Regions from separate parts of the Lelliottia nimipressuralis genome, predicted to be linked through region 1. Evidence: predicted binding sites of a transcription regulator. Region 1 holds the regulator's gene; each other region holds the start of a gene.

Evidence for each region. The regulator Fur, encoded in region 1, represses iron uptake genes when iron is present. The targets are predictions, from matches to a motif close to ATAATAATGAGAACNACTATCAA.
Region 2: fhuE (ferric-rhodotorulic acid/ferric-coprogen receptor FhuE) is a predicted target of Fur. The motif match lies at 4,913-4,935, and genes of this name have one in related genera.
Region 3: ACB496_RS15710 (Nramp family divalent metal transporter) is a predicted target of Fur. The motif match lies at 2,183-2,205, and genes of this name have one in related genera.

Annotation. Positions count from the first base shown of each region.
Region 1 covers NZ_CP167172.1:1,331,997-1,338,859, forward strand. Annotated here, with positions in the region: gene nagE (N-acetylglucosamine-specific PTS transporter subunit IIBC) at 1-148, shown strand, start outside; gene glnS (glutamine--tRNA ligase) at 328-1,995, shown strand; gene chiP (chitoporin ChiP) at 2,437-3,834, shown strand; gene chiQ (ChiQ/YbfN family lipoprotein) at 3,881-4,210, shown strand; gene fur (ferric iron uptake transcriptional regulator) at 4,317-4,763, opposite strand; gene fldA (flavodoxin FldA) at 5,058-5,588, opposite strand; gene ybfE (LexA regulated protein) at 5,746-6,033, opposite strand; gene ybfF (esterase) at 6,162-6,863, opposite strand, start outside.
Region 2 covers NZ_CP167172.1:1,186,635-1,193,497, reverse strand. Annotated here, with positions in the region: gene ACB496_RS05550 (mechanosensitive ion channel family protein) at 1-237, shown strand, start outside; gene ACB496_RS05545 (LacI family DNA-binding transcriptional regulator) at 241-1,218, opposite strand; gene ACB496_RS05540 (Gfo/Idh/MocA family protein) at 1,294-2,436, opposite strand; gene ACB496_RS05535 (sugar phosphate isomerase/epimerase family protein) at 2,429-3,454, opposite strand; gene ACB496_RS05530 (MFS transporter) at 3,470-4,708, opposite strand; gene fhuE (ferric-rhodotorulic acid/ferric-coprogen receptor FhuE) at 4,975-6,863, shown strand, end outside.
Region 3 covers NZ_CP167172.1:3,276,055-3,282,917, forward strand. Annotated here, with positions in the region: gene mgrA (L-glyceraldehyde 3-phosphate reductase) at 1-375, shown strand, start outside; gene ypeC (DUF2502 domain-containing protein YpeC) at 501-845, shown strand; gene ACB496_RS15710 (Nramp family divalent metal transporter) at 904-2,142, opposite strand; gene nupC (nucleoside permease NupC) at 2,494-3,681, shown strand; gene ACB496_RS15720 (EAL domain-containing protein) at 3,722-5,917, opposite strand; tRNA gene ACB496_RS15725 (tRNA-Ala) at 6,130-6,205, opposite strand; tRNA gene ACB496_RS15730 (tRNA-Ala) at 6,244-6,319, opposite strand; gene ACB496_RS15735 (YfeC-like transcriptional regulator) at 6,537-6,863, shown strand, end outside.

The DNA.
Region 1 (6,863 bases):
GGATCTGGACTTCCTGAACGCCAATGCACGCTCCATGATCAGCCCGGTTGTTTGCAGCAATATCGACGACTTTAGCGGTCTGGTTCTCCAGGCGAAAGGTCAGGTTGTTGCCGGTCAAACGCCACTGTATGAGATTAAAGGCAAGTAATCGCTCCTGAGTAGAGTCATGCCTTAAGCGGCGGGGGATATCCTCCGCCGCTTTTTTTTGCAGCAATCCTCCCCAATATTCACTTCAAAGCCGTTTTTTGCATAACTAAAGGTTGTCACTACGTCCTGCTTATAAGATCATATGCCGTTATACGTTGTTTACGCTTTGAGGAATCCACGATGAGTGAGGCTGAAGCCCGCCCGAGTAACTTTATTCGCCAGATCATCGATGAAGATCTGGCCAGTGGTAAGCACACCACAGTTCATACCCGTTTCCCGCCGGAGCCAAACGGCTACCTGCATATTGGGCATGCGAAATCTATCTGTCTGAACTTCGGCATTGCGCAAGATTACCAGGGCCAGTGCAACCTGCGTTTCGATGACACCAACCCGGTAAAAGAAGACATCGAATACGTTGAGTCCATTAAGAACGACGTGCAATGGTTAGGCTTCAGCTGGTCTGGCGATATCTGCTACTCCTCGGACTACTTTGATCAGCTGCACGCTTACGCGATTGAACTGATCAACAAAGGCCTAGCCTATGTTGATGAGCTGTCTGCAGATGAAATCCGCGAATACCGTGGCTCGCTGACTGCGCCGGGCAAAAACAGCCCGTTCCGCGATCGCAGCGTCGAAGAGAACCTCGCACTGTTCGAAAAAATGCGTGCCGGTGGCTTCGAGGAAGGTAAAGCCTGTCTGCGTGCGAAAATCGATATGGCATCTCCGTTCATCGTGATGCGCGATCCGGTGCTCTACCGCATTAAATTTGCCGAACACCATCAGACCGGCAACAAGTGGTGCATCTACCCGATGTACGACTTCACCCACTGTATCAGCGATGCGCTGGAAGGCATTACGCACTCTCTGTGTACGCTGGAATTCCAGGACAACCGTCGTCTGTACGACTGGGTACTGGATAACATCACCATTCCTGTGCATCCGCGTCAGTACGAGTTCTCTCGTCTGAATCTTGAGTACACCGTGATGTCCAAGCGTAAGCTGAACCTGCTGGTGACCGACAAGCACGTTGAAGGCTGGGATGACCCGCGTATGCCGACCATCTCCGGTCTGCGTCGTCGCGGCTACACGGCGGCCTCTATTCGCGAGTTCATCAAACGTATCGGCGTGACCAAGCAGGACAACACCATTGAGATGGCCTCTCTGGAGTCCTGTATTCGCGAAGATCTGAACGAAAACGCCCCGCGCGCAATGGCGGTTATCGATCCCGTTAAACTGGTCATCGAAAACTACCCGCAGGGTGAAAGCGAGCAGGTCACTATGCCTAACCATCCGAGCAAGCCGGAAATGGGCAGCCGTGAAGTGCCGTTCAGCGCGGAGATCTGGATCGATCGCGCCGACTTCCGTGAAGAAGCGAACAAGCAGTACAAACGTCTGGTGCTGGGCAAAGAAGTTCGCCTGCGCAACGCGTACGTGATCAAAGCTGAGCGCGTAGAAAAAGACGCGGAAGGCAACATCACGACCATCTTCTGCACTTACGACGCCGAGACCCTGAGCAAGGATCCGGCGGACGGACGCAAAGTGAAGGGCGTCATTCACTGGGTCAGCGCGGCACACGCACTGCCGGTTGAAATTCGTCTTTACGATCGTCTGTTCAGCGTTCCTAATCCAGGCGCAGCAGAGGATTTCCTGGCGACCATCAACCAGGAATCATTGGTCATCAAACAGGGCTATGCAGAACCTTCCCTGAAAACAGCCGAAGCAGGCAAAGCATATCAGTTCGAGCGTGAAGGTTACTTCTGCCTCGACAGCCGTTATGCAACCGCTACCAAACTGGTGTTTAACCGTACCGTCGGTTTGCGTGACACCTGGGCCAAGATTGGCGAGTAAGCCTGGTCAATGAGAGACAAACGCCGCATAACGCGGCGTTTTTTTTGCTTATCGATCATGCTTTTACTTTTCGCGTCTATTTTTAACATTAAAATTACACGTCAATGAGCTGCTACTTATTTTTTTTAATAAAGTTTCGCGTAACGTGAAATAAGCGAAATTAAAGTATGTAAGCGCTATCAATTATCATTACCTACTGAATTTAACCATTTTTTTCTGATTAAGCCTTGTCCCGAGTGATATGTTTCAAATCACTACCAATTATGTGCACTTCGTCATAATCCTGCATTTTGCCCACTGAAAAGCGTTGATAATTCGCGTCACGAAAAATAGTCTAAAGGCGGTAGTTAATTCGAGGGTATTACAGACTACCCCTGACCATTTGGTCTTTTAGATTTTTCGCCGTTTAAGGCGCTTTTATTCGTCAAAGAGGAACAATCTATGCGTACGTTCAGTGGCAAACGTAGTGCGCTGGCGCTGGCTATCGCCGGTGTGACAGCAGTGTCGGGATTTATCGCGGCTCCGCAGGCTCAGGCAGCAGGCTTTATTGATGATTCAACGCTAACGGGCGGTATCTATTACTGGCAACGTGAGCGTGACCGTAAAGACGTCACCGAAGACAAATATAAAACTAACCTTTCTCACTCCACCTGGAACGCCAACCTGGATTTCCAGTCCGGTTATGCCGCTGATATGTTTGGCCTGGATATTGCCGCGTTTACTGCCATTGAAATGGCGGAAAACGGCGATAGCGCACACCCGAACGAAATCGCATTCTCCTCCAGTAATAAAGCTTACAAAGAAGACTGGTCGGGCGATAAGAGCGGTATCAGCCTGTATAAAGCGGCGGCCAAATTTAAATACGGTCCGGTATGGGCGCGCGGCGGTTATATTCAGCCAACCGGCCAGACTCTGTTAGCTCCGCACTGGAGCTTTATGCCGGGTACTTACCAGGGCGCAGAAGCCGGGGCGAACTTTGATTATGGCGACGCTGGTGCGTTGAGCTTCTCGTACATGTGGACCAACGAGTACAAAGCGCCGTGGCACATCGAGATGGACAAGTTCTACCAGAACGATAAAAAGACGCGGGTGGAATATCTGCACTCACTCGGCGCGAAATATGACTTCAAAAATGATCTGGTACTGGAAGCGGCATTCGGTCAGGCAGAAGGTTACGTCGATCAGTACTTCGCCAAAGCCAGCTACAAATTCGATATCGTTGGCGGCCCGCTGACCACCAGCTATCAGTTCTACGGTACGCGCGACAAAGTCAGCGATGGCGGCGTAAACGATCTGTATGACGGCACCGCATGGCTGCAGGCTCTGACCTTCGGCTACAAAATTGGTCAGGTAGATTTGCGACTCGAAGGAACTTACGTTAAAGCGGAAGGGCAGCAGGGCTACTTCCTGCAGCGTATGACGCCAACGTACGCCTCGTCTAACGGTCGTCTGGATATCTGGTGGGATAACCGTTCTGACTTCAACGCCGACGGCGAAAAAGCGCTCTTCTTCGGCGCGATGTATGACCTTAAAAACTGGAATCTGCCGGGCTGGGCGGTGGGCGCATCTTACGCCTACGCATGGGACGCGAAGCCAGCTGACATGGCGACGCCAGATGCCTACTACGATCCAAACTATCGTCTGAAAGAGTCTTCATACAGCCTGGATGCAATGTATACCCTGCAGGATGGTCGCGCCAAAGGCACCATGTTCAAACTGCACTTCACGCAATACGACAACCACTCCGATATTCCGAGCTACTCGGGCGGTTACGGCAACATCTTCCAGGATGAGCGTGACGTGAAATTCATGGTTATCGCACCTTTCACCATCTTCTGATGAACGATCTGGCGGGATCACTCCCGCCGGAATGGAGACCGACATGTTGAAGAAAATCGCATTCGTTGCTGTGCTGGCCGCAGGGCTGACCGCCTGCGCGCAACCTCAGGCGCAGAAAGAAGACTCTCGCCTGAAAGAGGCTTACAGCACCTGCATTAACACCGCTGAAGGCTCGCCGGAAAAAATCGAAGCCTGTCAGAGCGTACTGACGGTGCTGAAGAAAGAGAAAGCCCATGAGCAGTTCGCGACGCAGGAAAACATCCGCGTGATGGATTACCAGGCCTGCATTCAGGCGCGTAAAACCGGTAACGATCAGGAAGTGGCAAAACGTTGCGATCAGATCTGGAAAGAGATCCGCAGTAACAACGCACAGTAATTCGTTGTATTCAGCGCCCGGCCGCGAAAGCTTGCCGGGCGTTTTTGCATTTATTGCAGGCAAAAAAAAAGCCAACCGTCAGGTTGGCTCAGAGTTTGTAACACGATTATTTGGTATCGTGTGCATGCTCGTTTTCGCGGCAATCGCCTTCAGCACAATGACCATACAGGTACAGGCTATGGTTGGTCAGACGGATGCCATGTCGGGTGGCGATTTCACGTTGACGTGCTTCGATGGAGTCATCGCTGAATTCAATCACCTTGCCACAGTCGAGGCAGATCAGGTGATCGTGATGATGCTGTTGCGTCAGTTCAAAAACGGATTTACCGCCTTCGAAATTATGGCGGGTGACAATCCCGGCGTCATCGAACTGGTTCAGAACGCGGTATACGGTCGCCAGTCCAATCTCTTCGCCCATGTCGATCAGACGTTTGTATAAGTCTTCCGCACTGACGTGATGGTTGTCCGGCCCTTGCAGAACTTCCAGGATTTTTAAACGAGGAAGCGTAACTTTCAGGCCAGCCTTCTTTAATGCGGTATTGTTGTCAGTCATGCGGAATCTGTCCTGTTGCTAAACGATTCACTTCCTTAGAAGAAGTGACAGAAAATGCAGTTGGGATAATGCGTCTCATTATAGAACTGCCATGCCTAAATGAAAACTGCAAGTCTCAAGCAAAGTATGCTTATAAAAACGTGGTATCACCAACAAACTTGTTGGATGGCATCCACTTTAACCCGGGGACATTGTACAGGTATGAACACGAAAGTTAAAAATTTGTAGCAATTATTTTAATCGGTATTATCTATCAATGAGGTGCAACGTAGTCAGTTGCACCTCATCACTGCATTACGCGTTCAGGATGTCGTCGAGGTGCAGCTCTTCGCGGATCTGTTTTACCCACTTGTCGACGCGCTCAGCGGTCAGTTCTGGCTGACGGTCTTCGTCGATAGCCAGGCCAACAAAGTGGTCGTCATCCGCCAGGCCTTTAGAAGCTTCGAAATGATAACCCGCCGTTGGCCAGTGACCGACGATTGCCGCGCCGCGCGGTTCAATGATGTCGCGGATGGTGCCCAATGCATCACAGAAGTATTCCGCGTAGTCTTCCTGGTCGCCGCAGCCGAAGAGGGCAACGAGTTTACCGTTGAAATCCACTTCTTCCAGCGTCGGGAAGAAATCATCCCAGTCACACTGTGCTTCGCCGTAGTACCAGGTTGGAATGCCAAGCAGCAGAATATCGTAACCTTCGAGATCCTCTTTGCTGCTCTTAGCAATGTCATGTACGTCGGCAACGTCTTTACCAAGCTGTTTTTGAATGTTTTTTGCGATGTTTTCGGTATTACCGGTATCGCTGCCGAAGAAAATGCCGATGATTGCCATGAGTGAAATAACCTCTTGAAACTTAATGGTATGGTGGCGCAAATTGTCCACGGATAAGGGCAATCATAGCAGAACAGGGAAGTCTGCGGAAACAGCTATCACGCGGGACTGCACTCTGTGCTACATGAAAGGGACAATTGAGGGGATTTTCAGACGATCACCTGGTGCTGCGCCATGCCTGAAGCTGTGCCATCAGCATCTCTTCAATCAGCTCGCTGCGGCTGATCTCGCGGGCATCGGCCAGTTCACTTAAGGCGTCGGCGGCCTCCGCGTTGAGTTTCAGCTCGACGCGTTTAAGCCCACGACTTTTGTCGCGTTTCAGCTGATTGCGCTTATTGATGCGCAACTGTTCATCACGCGAAAGCGGATTGGTTTTTGGTCGTCCCGGTCGACGTTCAGTCGCGAACAGATCTAGTGTCGTGCGGTCCGTTTGTTCTTTGGCCATGATTCAGAAACTTCGGGGAAAACGAGCGGCCCTGCTATTGCCGGGGCGATGAGCGCGACATCATACATCACGGATACCTGCACGCCAACGACTGGTAGCCTGCGGGCAACCGGTCGCTGGCTTTTTAATCAAATCGCTTTATCAGAGAGATAGCGACGGATCGCCCGCAGCACGGCTTCGGGTTTTTCAGCGTGAACCCAGTGCCCGGCTCCGGCGATCACATGCGCACGCGCCTGTGGGAATTGCGCCAGCAGCGTATCGCGATAGGCATCGGTGACGTACGGAGAATTGCCGCCGCGAATAAACAGGGTAGGGTGTGGCCAGGCCGGAACGGTCTGCCAGCCGACAATCTGAGGATACTGATCCCACAGCACCGGCACATTAAACCGCCATGCGCCATCGACGAAAGATTTCAGCAGGAACTGCACCACGCCTTCTTCATCCAGATGTTCACGCATGATGGCTGCGGCCTGCTGGCGTGTAGACACGCCGGCCTCGGTCACGGCATTAATCGCCGCAAAGATCTCGTCGTGGCGACGCACGTCATAATCCACCGGGGCGACATCAATCACCACCAGCTGATCGATACGCTCCGGTGCCAGCGCCGTCAGGGCCATCACCGCCTTGCCGCCCATGGAATGGCCAATCAGCGTCGCTTTTTCAATCTGATTCGCATCGAGAGTATCCAGCAGATCCTGGGCCATCGCGCTGTAAGTCATCTCCGGGCTGCGCTCGGAAAGCCCGTGGTTACGCATATCCACCTGCAAAATATCGCGATCGGTCACCAGATCGCGGGCCAGCACGCCCAGATTATCCAGGCTGCCAAAGAG
Region 2 (6,863 bases), 150 kb from region 1:
CATCCGCGTATTCGTAAAGATATGACCCTGATGGTGCGCCAGCTAGCTCCGGACGCCAATGGTTTACCCATTGAGATATATGCGTTCACCAATACCGTGGTCTGGGCGGAATATGAATCCATTCAGGCAGACATTTTCGACCATATTTACGCCGTGGTCGAAGAGTTTGGCCTGCGAATTCATCAGTCGCCCACCGGGAATGATATTCGCTCGCTGGCGGGCGCGTTCGCGAAATAATCCTCAGGTACTGGCGCGCGCCACGTAGCGCCAGTCCATCATCACCCTTTCCGTTGGCGCATCCGGGTTATCGATTTTATTCAGCAGCAGATCGACCGCTTTGCGCCCGATATCCCGCGACGGCTGTTCGATGGTACTGAGCGGCGGGGAAACCATCTCCGACAGCTCCGTGCCGTCAAAACCGACCACCGCGATGTCCTGCGGAACCCGCAGCCCGGCCTGTTCGATGGCGCGCAGAGCACCCGCTGCCAGGGTGTCCGATACGGCAAACACCGCATCCGGCGGGTTGTTCGCCAGCAGTTTATTCATTGCCGCCATGCCCGCGCTGGAGCTGAGATCGCTCGCATACTCCACCACCTGATACTCGAGATCGCGCAGATGCAGCACGCTTTTGTAGCCGCGCTCGCGCAGACGGGCATATTTGTAGCTGAGATCGTGGTTAATGAGCGCAATCCGTCGACGCCCGCCGTCCGCCAGCTGGCTGACCACGTGCTGCGACGCGTCCACATCGTTAATGCCCACGCAGGAAACGGTGCCGGAGTCGGCGTATTCCGCGCACTGCACCCAGGGCGCACTGCCGATAAGGGCGGAGAGTTCCGGCAGTTTCGAGAACGCGTCCATGGTGATGATGCCGTCGACGATTTTGCCCGACAGCAGGCTCAGGCCGGAGCGCGACCGTTGCAGATCCGACCCGGAATTGCACAGTAAAATGCGGTAGCCGTTTTTCTCGGCCTCTTCTTCGATGCCTTTCACCACTTCGCCGCAGAACGGGTTGGCGATGTTCGAGACCATCACGAGGATCATGTAGCTGCGCGCGGTACGAAGCTGGCGCGCCAGCAGATTGGGCTGGTAGTTACTCTCTTTAATCGCCTGCAAGACGCGCTCGCGGTTCTTCGCTTTCACCGAGTCGCTGTTGTTAAGCACGCGCGACACGGTCGCCACCGAAACACCGGCGAGCTTAGCGATTTTCTGAATTGACATAACGACGGCACATCCTGCAGTTAGCGTTTTCATCAGGCTAACATAATTTTGCTGCCCGGCGAACCGGGCAGCACGTTACCGCTCAACGCGTATCCAGCGCTGCTGTTGGTGACTTTTAACAATGGCATCAATGATATACATCACGTTTGCGCCATCGTGGAAGGTCGCAAAAAGCGGCTTCTCGGGCAGGGCATTTGCCTGCACGGCACGATAGAACTGCGCCATCATATTCTTGAACGCATCGGGCCAGCCTTCGATGTGCCCGCCGGGGAAGTGGGCGCTGTCGGCGGCATCTGCGTTCATCAGGCCCGGATCGTCTGACAACGTCTGATTTGCCTGCTCGCGATACCCGATCCACAGCTGCTGCGGAATTTCCTGATCCCAGGCCACAGAACGCTCGCTGCCGTTGATTTCAAAACTGAGGCGGTTTTTGCGCCCGGCGCTAACCTGCGAGACGCTGAAACAGCCTTTGCTGCCGTCGTCAAAGCGGAACAGGACTGAGCCAAAATCCTCCGTCGTGACGGCTTTATCCGCATACACGGCGTCGGCCTGGCGGGTAAAGGTCTGGTTGCCCGCCACGTTTGCCTTGCGCGTCGGCCAGACGATCGACAGATCGGCCATCACCTCGACAATCCGTCGTCCGGTGACAAACTGCACCGTGTCGCACCAGTGCGAACCGATATCCGCCACCGCCCGCGAGGCCCCGCCGAGAGCGGCATCGACGCGCCAGTTGTAGTCGGTCTCCCGCAGCATCCAGTCCTGCAAATAGCTGCCGTGCGAGGCAAACAGCCGCCCCACGCTCCCCTCGCGCATCATGCTCGCCGCCTGGCGCACCATCGCGAAGTGGCGATAGACAAAGCTCACGCCGTGGATCACCCCCGCCTGCCCGGCCAGATCCACCAGTTCCCGCGCCTCTTCCGGCGTCATACACAGGGGCTTTTCAGAGAACACATGTTTGCCCGCTGCCAGAATTTGCCGGTTAATCTGCGCGTGCAGATGGTTGGGCGTGCAGTTGTGAACCACCTGCAATCCCGGATGGGCTAGCAGTTCGTCCACGCTGCCGTAGGCATGCGGCACATTCAGCGCCCGCGCCTTTTCCTGCGCCTGCTCAAGCGAGCCGTCGCACAGGGCGACGACCTGCACAACACCCAGTCGACGCAGGGCCTCGATATGCGCCGGGCCGATAAAGCCGCTGCCGACGATCCCGACGTTAATCATGCGCGCCTCCTGCGGCGAAATCGTCAAATGCGCGGCCAGAGACCGGAATGATGTGGCGGCGGATGAACTCGCTGCCTTCGCTCGCCCCCACGTCGCCGTCTTTCATGCAGCACTCCCACTCCAGCACCGCCCAGCCGTCGTAATCGTACTGCGTGAGCTTGCTGAAAATACCGTTGAAGTCGATCTGCCCGTCGCCCAGCGAGCGAAAACGCCCGGCGCGGTTGATCCACGGCTGATAACCGCCGTAAACGCCGCTGCGTCCGTTGGCGCGAAACTCAGCGTCTTTGACGTGAAACGCCTTGATGCGTGCGTGATAGATGTCGATAAACGACAGGTAATCCATCTGCTGCAGCAGCATGTGGCTCGGATCGTAGAGAATATTGCAGCGCGGATGGTTGTCGACCAGCGCGAGGAAGCGCTCGAAGGTCACGCCGTCGTGCAGATCCTCCCCCGGATGCAGCTCAAAACAGAGATCGACGCCGTGCTCGTCAAAGCAGTCGAGGATCGGGCGCCAGCGGCGTGCCAGCTCTGCAAAGGCATCGCAAAAACGCTGCTCGTTGTGCGGCGGCCACGGGTAGAAAAACGGCCACGCCAGCGAACCGGAAAAGGTAGCGTGGGCGGTTAATCCGAGCTTCGCCGACGCCGCAGCGGCCTGTTTCACTTTGGCGGTTGCCCACGCCTGGCGCGCCGCGTCGTTACCGCTTACCGCAGGCGGCGCGAAGTGGTCAAAGGCCTCGCCGTAGACCGGACTGACCGCCACCAGCTGCCCTTCCAGATGGGTGGATAATTCGCTGATGACAAGCCCATGCCCGGCCAGTATCCCGGTGATCTCATCGCAGTAGGTCTGGCTGTTCGCCGCCTGCTCCAGATCGAAAATCTGTGGATGGTTGCAGGGGATTTGCAGCGCTTTATAGCCTTTCTCCGCCGCCCAGCTCGCCAGCCCGTCGAGGGAGTTAAACGGCGCGCGCTCGCCAATAAACTGCGACAGAAAAATGCCCGGTCCCTTAATCGTCCTCATAACACCTCCAGAAAATTACGCCTTATCTTCATCATATTTGAATGCGATAAGGAAAATCAGCGCGATCGCGGCGGCAGCTATCGCCGGGATCCACCAGAATGTGACCCACGCCTGCGGCACGGCCTGCCCCGCCACCAGGCTGTTATAAAGTGCGCCAGAAATCTGCGAGCCGAGCAGCATGCCGATGCCGTAGGTGAACATCACCACCATACTCTGGGCCTGGCCTTTTACCTTTTCGCCCGCCACGCGGTCGGTGTAGATAAAGCCGACGACAAAGAAGAAGTCATAGCACACGCCGTGCAGCAAAATGCCGAGATAGAGCAGGAAGCGCCCCTCTTCGCTGACGCCAAGCGCAAAGAAGGCGTAACGCACAAACCACGCCAGCATGCCGATCAGCAGCATGTATTTCACCCCGAGGCGACGGAACAGCAGCGGGATGACCAGCATAAAGACGATCTCTGACATCTGCCCGAACGACATGGCGGTGCTGACATCACGGATACCGGCGTCGGCGAGATAGGAGGCGGTGTACGCGTAATAGGTGCCCAGCGGAACGGAGATCAGCATCGCGCACAGGGAGAAGATAAAGAAGTGGCGCGTTTTCAGGAGTGCGAACGCATCCGCACAGAACAGATCGCGCACGGCAACGGGCATGCCTTTTGCCGGAGCTGGCGTGTGCGGCAGCGTCAGGCTATAGAGCGCCAGCAGAACGGAGCTTACCGCCGCGACCTGGAAAATGGTCACGCTGGACGCCACGCCGGTCACGCCGATGAAAATCCCGGCGACAATCCAGCCGATGGTGCCGAAGACGCGCACCACCGGGAACGTTTTGTCGACGTTCGCCAGGCTGTGAAACGCGATGTTGTTGGTCAGCGCCAGCGTCGGCATGTAGCAGAGCGTGTAGCCAAACAGCAGACCGATCAGCAGCGCGCCGTTTTCGGCGATCAGCGCCCCCGGCACGAACCACAGAATCGCCGCGCCAGCGAGGTGCATCACGGCCATCACCTTCTGCGAGGCGAAGAAGCGGTCCACCAGCATCCCGAGCACAAACGGCGACAGAATCGAGGCAATAGGCCCGGCGGAGAACGCATCGCCAATCAGCAGGGACATGTTGTGCTGAGTCATCACCAGCCCGAGCGTGACCGACCAGCTTCCCCAGATAAAAAACTGTAAGAACATCATCAGCGACAGCCGCGGCACCAGCAGCCGATGCTGGGCTATCGCCTTTCCACTACTTTCAGTTGTTGACACCATGATAAGCCTCACCCTTAAAAAGTAATCGATTACAAACCTCGTCAACTAAAAAGTAATCGATTACAAAATAAAGATCCTGCGGATCAAAACAGAACTGCGAGAATGGTCACGATCTAAATTTCCGCCCCCTTCTCCCACGCTTTCTCCGAATTTACATATTTAGTTACATTTGGCCGATAAATTAGTCTGCGCTTAATTCATTAAATAATTATGATTCCGATTCTCATTCAAAAAAAATCACATAACAACTCTTCCGGACAGGAAACATGACCTCTTTTAATGGCAAGGAAATCACGAAACCGTTCGCGGTTTCACTTATCGCGCTGGCAATCCAGACCGTAGTTCACCCGGCGCTGGCGGCAGAGAACAAAAGCGAACAGGAGATGGTGGTGTACGGCGACGCAAACACCACGGTGGATGAGCAGCAGGATTACGCGGTTAAAACCACGCGCGCAGGGACCAAAATGTTGCTCGCCCCGCGCGATATCCCGCAGTCGGTGAGCGTCGTAACGCAGCAGCGCATGAAGGATCAGGACCTGCAAACCATCGATGAGGTGCTGACCAACGCCACCGGTGTGTCGTCACAGCAGATCGACAGCGAGCGCTCGAACTATTTCTCCCGTGGCTTTGAGATCACCAACTTCTCCTACGATGACATCCCCACGTCCATGGGCGACGCGTGGAACTTTGGCGATGCGACGAAAGATACGGCGATTTACGATCGTATCGAAGTGGTGCGCGGCGCGGCGGGCCTGATGACCGGCGCGGGCGATCCGGGGGCATCGGTGAATATGGTGCGTAAACGCGCCGACAGCAAAACCGTGACCGGCAACGTCAGCGCCAGCTATGGCAGCTGGAATAAGCAGCGCTACGTCGCCGATCTCTCTTCCCCGCTCAACGCTGACGGCAGCCTGCGCGGACGGGTGATCGCCGGTTATCAGGATCAGGACAGCTGGCTGGATCGCTACGGTAAACGCAAAAAATTTCTCTACGGCGTGATGGATGCGGATCTTACGGACCACACCACCCTTTCACTCGGCTGGGATTATCAGCAGACCAACACCGCCAACCCGACCTGGGGCGGCCTGCCGAGCCTCTACAGCAACGGTTCGCGTACCCACTACGATCGCAACGTCAACACCTCGGCAGACTGGACGGGCTATTCCATCGAATCACGCAAGGTGTTCGCGAACCTCTCCCACAGCTGGGACAACGGCTGGTCGGTGCGCTTCAACGGCACCCACGGCGAGCAGAACTTTAACGATACGCTGCTCTATGTGATGGGCAATCCGGACGCGACCACGGGCGACGGCGCGAGCGGCTGGGGGAGCAAAGATCGCGGCAAACGCACCCTCGACTCCTTTGACTCCTACGCCAGCGGCCCGTTTGAACTGCTTGGCCGCCAGCACCAGCTGATGGCCGGGGCCAGCTACAGCCGCCAGCATAACGCTACCTTCAGTAAGGATGGGCCGATGGACAGCGTGGGTATCTTTAACAACAACTGGGATGGGAGCGTGGCGGAACCGGCGTGGGGCGACTGGTATCAAAACGCCGATGACATCGTGCGTCAGAAATCGGCCTACACGGCGACACGCCTGTCGCTGGCCGATCCCCTGTCGCTGATTTTAGGCGCGCGTTACACCCAGTACAGCACTAACGGCAGCAGCGGCGATATGCGTAAATACAACACCACCCCGTACGGCGGCCTGGTGTTCGATATCACCGACGCGCTTTCGGCGTACGCCAGTTACACCTCGATTTTCGCGCCGCAGACCAAGCGCAGCAAAGATGGCGCGTGGCTGTCGCCGGTGACCGGCAAAAACTACGAAACCGGCCTGAAAGCCGACTGGATGGACGGTCGCCTGACCACCAACGTTGCGGTATTCCGTATCGAGCAGGAAAACGCGGCGGAGGCGATCAGCGGAGAGTTCGTCAACGGCTCAAGCGAGCAGGCCTATCGCGCAACAAAAGGGGCGGTGAGCAAAGGGGCCGAGTTTGAAGTGAACGGCGCCGTGACCGACGATCTGCAGCTGACCTTCAGCGCCACGCGCTACGTCGCCACCGATACGGATGGCCGCTTCAACAGCTATGCACCGCAGACCCAGCTCAAACTCTTCAGCCGCTATCGCGTGCCGGTGCTTCCGGACCTGACGGT
Region 3 (6,863 bases), 1.9 Mb from region 1:
TCCGTACTGCAGGAAAAAGGGGTCGGCTGTATTCCGTTCTCTCCGCTGGCCGGGGGGCAACTGACGGACCGTTATCTGAATGGGATTCCAGCGGATTCACGCGCCGCCAGCGGCAGCCGATTCCTGAACCCGGATCAGATCACCGAAGAGAAAATCAGCCAGGTTCGCGAGCTGAACGCGCTGGCAGAAAGCCGGGGCCAAAAACTCTCGCAGATGGCGCTCGCCTGGGTGCTACGCCATGACGCAGTTACCACGGTACTGATTGGTGCCAGCAAAACGGCGCAAATCGAAGATGCGGTCGGCACACTGAAAAATCTCCACTTTACCGCTGACGAGCTGAATGCGATTCACGCGATCCTGAGCCGGTCAAAATAAAACCGTTTTTAGCAAAAAGTGCTCCCCTCCATGAATTAGGAGTTGAGGCGATTAAACGGGGCTTTACGGCCCCGTAATATTGCGTTAACAGGCCGTCTACGGCCCCGATCGTGAAGGAGAAGAGAATGTTCAGGTCACTGATTCTTGCAGCTGTATTAATGGCTTCAGCACCGCTGGTCGCTAATGCGGGCGAAATCACCCTGTTGCCATCAGTAAAATTACAAATTGGCGATCGTGACAATTATGGTAACTACTGGGACGGCGGTGGCTGGCGCGACCGTGATTACTGGCACCGCAACTATGAATGGCGAAAAGACCGCTGGTGGAGGCACGATAATGGCCGTCACCGTGGCTGGGATAACCGCAAAGCCTATGAACGCGGCTACCGCGAAGGCTGGAGCGACCGGGACGATCGTCGTGGCCGACCGGGTCATGGACGCGGCCATGGACACGGTGGTCACCATCACTAAGTACACATCACTCAATACAAAAAGGAGCCAACAGGCTCCTTTTTTCATCTCTGATAATTTACAGGCCCAGCGCAGTCCCAATCAGCAGCCACAGGTTCAGGGCCACCACCAGCACCACGATAATCCAGCCGATACGTTTGACCAGCCGGGTATTCACCAGATCGCCCATTAGCGTCTGGTTACTGGTAAAGATCAGCAGCGGCACCAGCGCCAACGCGATACCGAAGCTCAACAGCACCTGGCTCATCACCAGAATACGCGTCGGGTCCAGCCCCATCAGGATCACAATAAACGACGGCATCATCGTCACGGAGCGGCGTACCCACAGGGGAATATGGAAACGCACAAATCCCTGCATGACCACCTGCCCTGCCAGCGTCCCGACCACCGTTGACGAGAGGCCCGCTGCAACCAGGCTCAGACCAAAAATAGTCGCCGCCGCGTGGCTGAGAAGTGGTTCGAGCGTCAGATAAGCCTGATCGAGATCGGCGATACCGGTGTGGCCGCTGAAATGGAAAGCCGCTGCTGCCGTCGTCATCATCGCCAGATTCACAAACCCGGCGATGGTCATCGCGATACCGACATCCCATTTGGTAGCCGAATAACGCTCCCGGCGTGAGCCCTCGTGGGCGTGCTGCGTCAGCGAGGAGTGCAGATAAATCACGTGCGGCATAATGGTCGCACCCAGTACGCCCGCCGCGAGGAAGACCGCTTCTGACGTCGGCAGAGTAGGAATAATCATGCCTTTACCCAGCTGCGCCAGATTTGGCTGGGAGAAGATCAGCTCGACAATATAGGCCGCGGCGACAAACAGCAGCAAGCCGCCAATCACCAGCTCAAGCGGTTTTTGACCACGGCGCTGCAGCATTAAAATCAGGAAAGTGGCGATCCCGGTGAGCACCGCCCCCTGGAGTAGCGACACGCCCAATATCAGTTTAAAGCCGATGGCCGCGCCGATAAATTCCGCCAGATCGGTGGCCATGGCGATAATTTCGGCTTGCACCCAGTAAAACCACACCACCGGACGCGGATAGTGATCGCGGATCTGTTCAGCGAGGTTTTTCCCCGTCGCGATCCCCAGTTTTGCGGAGAGCACCTGAATGAGCATCGCCATCAGGTTTGCCCAGACCACTACCCACAGTAATTTGTAGCCAAAGCTCGCCCCGGCCTGAATGTTGGTCGCAAAATTACCTGGATCGATATAGCCAATGGCAGCGATGAACGCAGGTCCCATTAACGCAAACCTCAGCTTGCGCGCTGCTCTGCCACTGCTACCCTCTACGCGACTGTTTGTCATTTCTGCCTCTGGAAATATAGCCTTTGCTATGTTTCATGCTATCAAAATGAGAATGATTATCAAGATCATTTAGAAGGTTTATAGTGATTTCTCTGATAGCTCTGAACGATAGGTGGGGCGGATGCAATGAAACGATCTCACAGAGCGTGAAATCGCGCAGTCATTTGTGAAGCGTAGCACACAAACGTAACTTTTCACTCATTTACATAACATAACGGAAATGTATGGTTGATCACTATTTTTGAGACTCGTCACAGGATGTAACTATAGTGTGGTCTTGATCTCGTTTTCTTTGTGCTTGTTACATAGAATGTGCACGGAAATTAAACCTGCCTCATATTTGGAGCAAATATGGACCGCGTCCTTCATTTTGTCCTGGCACTTGTTGTCGTTACTGCACTTGCATTGCTGGTCAGCACAGACCGCAAAAACATTCGTATTCGTTATGTTGTACAGCTGCTCGTCATTGAAGTTTTACTTGCGTGGTTCTTCCTGAACTCCAACGTAGGCCTGGGCTTCGTGAAAGGCTTCTCCGAGATGTTCGAAAAACTGCTCGGATTTGCTAACGAAGGGACGAACTTTGTCTTCGGCAGCATGAACGATCAAGGCCTGGCGTTCTTCTTCCTGAAAGTGCTTTGCCCAATCGTCTTTATCTCTGCGCTGATCGGTATCCTGCAGCACATCCGCGTTCTGCCGGTTGTGATTCGCGCGATCGGTTTCCTGTTATCCAAAGTCAACGGCATGGGTAAACTGGAATCTTTCAACGCAGTCAGCTCCCTGATTCTGGGTCAGTCCGAGAACTTTATCGCGTATAAAGATATCCTCGGCAAAATGTCCCGCAACCGCATGTACACCATGGCGGCTACCGCAATGTCTACTGTATCCATGTCTATCGTGGGCGCATACATGACAATGCTGGAACCAAAATACGTGGTGGCTGCGCTGGTTCTGAACATGTTCAGCACCTTTATCGTGCTGTCGCTGATCAACCCGTACCGCGTTGACGCCAGCGAAGAAAATATCCAGATGTCTAACCTGCACGAAGGCCAGAGCTTCTTCGAAATGCTGGGCGAATACATTCTGGCAGGCTTCAAAGTGGCGATTATCGTGGCCGCAATGCTGATTGGCTTTATCGCCCTGATCGCTGCATTGAACGCCCTGTTCGCCGCTGTGCTGGGTATCTCCTTCCAGGGCATTCTGGGCTACATCTTCTACCCTGTTGCATGGGTGATGGGTGTTCCGGCTCACGAAGCGCTGCAGGTGGGCAGTATCATGGCCACCAAACTGGTTTCCAACGAATTCGTTGCCATGATGGATCTGCAGAAAATTGCCAGCACGCTCTCTCCGCGCGCGGAAGGCATTCTGTCTGTGTTCCTGGTTTCCTTCGCTAACTTCTCATCCATCGGCATCATCGCTGGTGCGATTAAAGGTCTGAACGAAGAGCAAGGTAACGTGGTTTCTCGCTTCGGCCTGAAACTGGTTTACGGTTCAACGCTGGTGAGCGTACTGTCTGCGTCTATCGCTGCACTGGTACTGTAATCAGAAATAAAAAAGCCGGGGGTTTGTGCCCCCGGCTTTTTTACGCCTCCAGTTCGGCAAGCGGCTGCGGTTTCCCAATCAAATACCCCTGCAGATAATCGACCCCGATCTCAAGCAACAGCTGTCGTTGCGCCGGTGTTTCAACAAATTCGGCCACCACATACAGGGATTTGGTCTTCGCCAGATTGCAAATCGACGCCACAATCGTCGCATCCATGCTGTCAGTACAGATATCTTTTACGAAACACCCGTCGATTTTGATGATGTCAGCCTGCAGGCGTTTTAGCCGTTCGTAGTTAGCGTATCCCGTACCAAAATCATCAATCGCAATTTTAAAACCATACTCGCGCATCTGCTGGATATTCTGGATGCTGGATTCTGAGTCCGAGAAGGCCTGCTCTTCCGTGACCTCCAGAATGACTGCCTGCGGCGCGATGGCGTAGCGCTCAAACAGGGCAATGATTTCGGCGGCGACGTCTTTTTGATTGAGCGTCATCGGCATCAGATTGACAGAAAAACGCGCACTGTTTGGCGGCGTGGCATGGGTGCTCAGCCAGACAAGCACCTTTTCCACCACGCAGAGGTCAAAACGATGACTCAGGTTGAACTGGGCAATCAGCGGGATGAAACGATCGGGGGTAATGATTTCGCCGTCGCTCTCCAGTCGGGTGAGGATTTCGTGGTAACCCTCACCCGCAGCATTCTGAATGGGCTGAGCATACAGACGCACGCCCCCCTCCTCCAGCGCCCGTTTTACCCGGCTCAGCATTAAGACGCGCTCCGTCGTTTGCCCTGAAACTCTCTCAACGCTATTCGTCAGCGCCAGCACTCTGTGCGTGACGCAGGATTGCTCTGAGAGCCAGCTCAGTTGTCCAAGCGTATGGTGAAGGTTTTCGCCATCCTGCCCTTCCAGCTCTCCCCAGGCTGCACCAAACTCGATGTCCAGCCCGGTGTTGTTCCAGTAAATCTTGCGGCTGTTCAGCAGATCGACGATGTGCTGGAGACGCTCTCCGGTGTCCGGGCCTGACAGCACCAGAATCAATTCACTGCCCGGCAGCTGGAAGAATTTTTCGTTCGCCTGCAGTAACGGCTGAACTGACGAGGTAATGGCTCGCTTACAGTAAATGCGCATCAACATCCCGTAATGGCGACTAAGAAACCCCAGATTTCCCATACGCAGACAGCAGATTTTGGCATCCGGATAGTGCTGCAAATAGTCTTCCAGGGCGCGCATATTGGCTAAACCAGTGAGCGGATCGGTTAGCGCCCTTTCGTGCCAGCCTTGCTTCAGCCACTCACTGCGGTGATAGATCCGCGACATGTACATCAAACAGATCGCGAAAGAGATCAGGACCGACAGGACAAATGCCAGCGCGTAGCCGTTCTGCACGCCATTCAGAAAGTTTTTGTTATAGGTCAGCAGCAAGAAAACGGAAATTGCCCAGCTCAGGGAAACAAGCGCGTAGCTCATCCGACTAATCGCGACGGTAAAAAGAATAAATATGAGGGGGACCAGATACCCGGAGATATAGTTTTCTTCAATTGGCGCGCACAAGATCAGCATCACCAGCGACAAACTCATCAGCCAGAGTAATGCAAATACGGGATTATTTTGAATAAGATACGGCTTAATGCTTCGTAACCAGAAGGTACGGGCATAGCGGGGATTAATTATCATTCTTAAGGGGTAATAGAACATCATCGTAAATATCAGGCTGGCACAAAACAGGCTCTGTATATCCACAATGTTATAAATTGGTGTCCCATCGCCAAAGAAGTTTGAAAGGGAAAGAGGGAAATCAAAGAAATAACCGGCTAAGTACATCGACACTTTTATGCCGAGGGGAATGGCGAATCCCAGCCAGAAAATGCGTATCCCGATATGCTGGTTAGGTAGCCCGAATCGCCAGCGCCTGCCCAGCAGGACGCGCACCACGCCGCAGGCTGCAAACACCGACGCCGTCTGACAAAAGAGGATAACGACCTGCTGAAGTATGGTTAACTGAAACTGATAGAGATTCGTTAACGCAAAACTGAAAATAATGGGAAGAATAGCGTGACGGCCAAACAAGAAGATCACTGCCAGCATCACGCTCAACGGCAGCCAGGCTAAATAGACGTAATGACCATCCAGAAAGGTTTTAGGGGAAATGTAGCGAGAAAAAGGAACAATCACCAGGCACAAGATTTGCGCTAGCATAAATAATTGTAAATTATTACGTAGGTGACTTTTCATTCTTAGCAAGGCGCTATTTCCCAGGCGAATAATTGGCTGAATGAATGGTAAGTTTATTAATTGAGCGAATCAAGTTTCCGGGTTTAAATGCTCCGATTTATTGATTTCGATAAAGGTCTGAGAGGTAAACATACACGTGTGGCAACAAAAAAGGCAGGAGTTGATAACAAACGCATAAAAAAACCCCCGCCTTTCGGCGAGGGTCTGAATTTTGGTGGAGCTAAGCGGGATCGAACCGCTGACCTCTTGCATGCCATGCAAGCGCTCTCCCAGCTGAGCTATAGCCCCACAGTTCTTTACGTTCCAAATTCTCCTGGATAAGAATTTGGTGGAGCTAAGCGGGATCGAACCGCTGACCTCTTGCATGCCATGCAAGCGCTCTCCCAGCTGAGCTATAGCCCCAACGTAAAGCTGTCGTGTTGACGGGCGGCATAATATGAATTCCACCGCAGAGTGTCAACGGCAAAATCAGCCCTTCCCTTTCAATCGTCGAAAAATCAGGCAAATGAATCACATTGCGAAGCTGCTCGCAGCCAGTAGTTAAACCTGTCACGTTTTCGCATAAAAGGGTGCTATAACATGAAGCACTCATTAACCCTACTAATATTCAGGTAATTGCATGATCAAGGAACGAATGACGCCAGAGGAGTTATCCCGGCTCACTGGTTATAGCCGACAGACCATCAATAAATGGGTACGAAAAGAGGGTTGGAAAACATCACCAAAGCCAGGTGTTCAGGGCGGTAAAGCGCGTCTGGTCCACGTTAATGAAAAGGTGCGCGAGTTTATCCGCAGCGCGTCTCGCATTACTGAAGACTCTCAGCCCGCTGAAAACGTGTCCGACACGAGTTCGCTCACTTCTCTCCTGCTGACCCTGGCCAATGAAATGACACCGGATGAGCAAAAGCAGCTAACCACTTTACTACTGCGGGATGGGATTACCGGA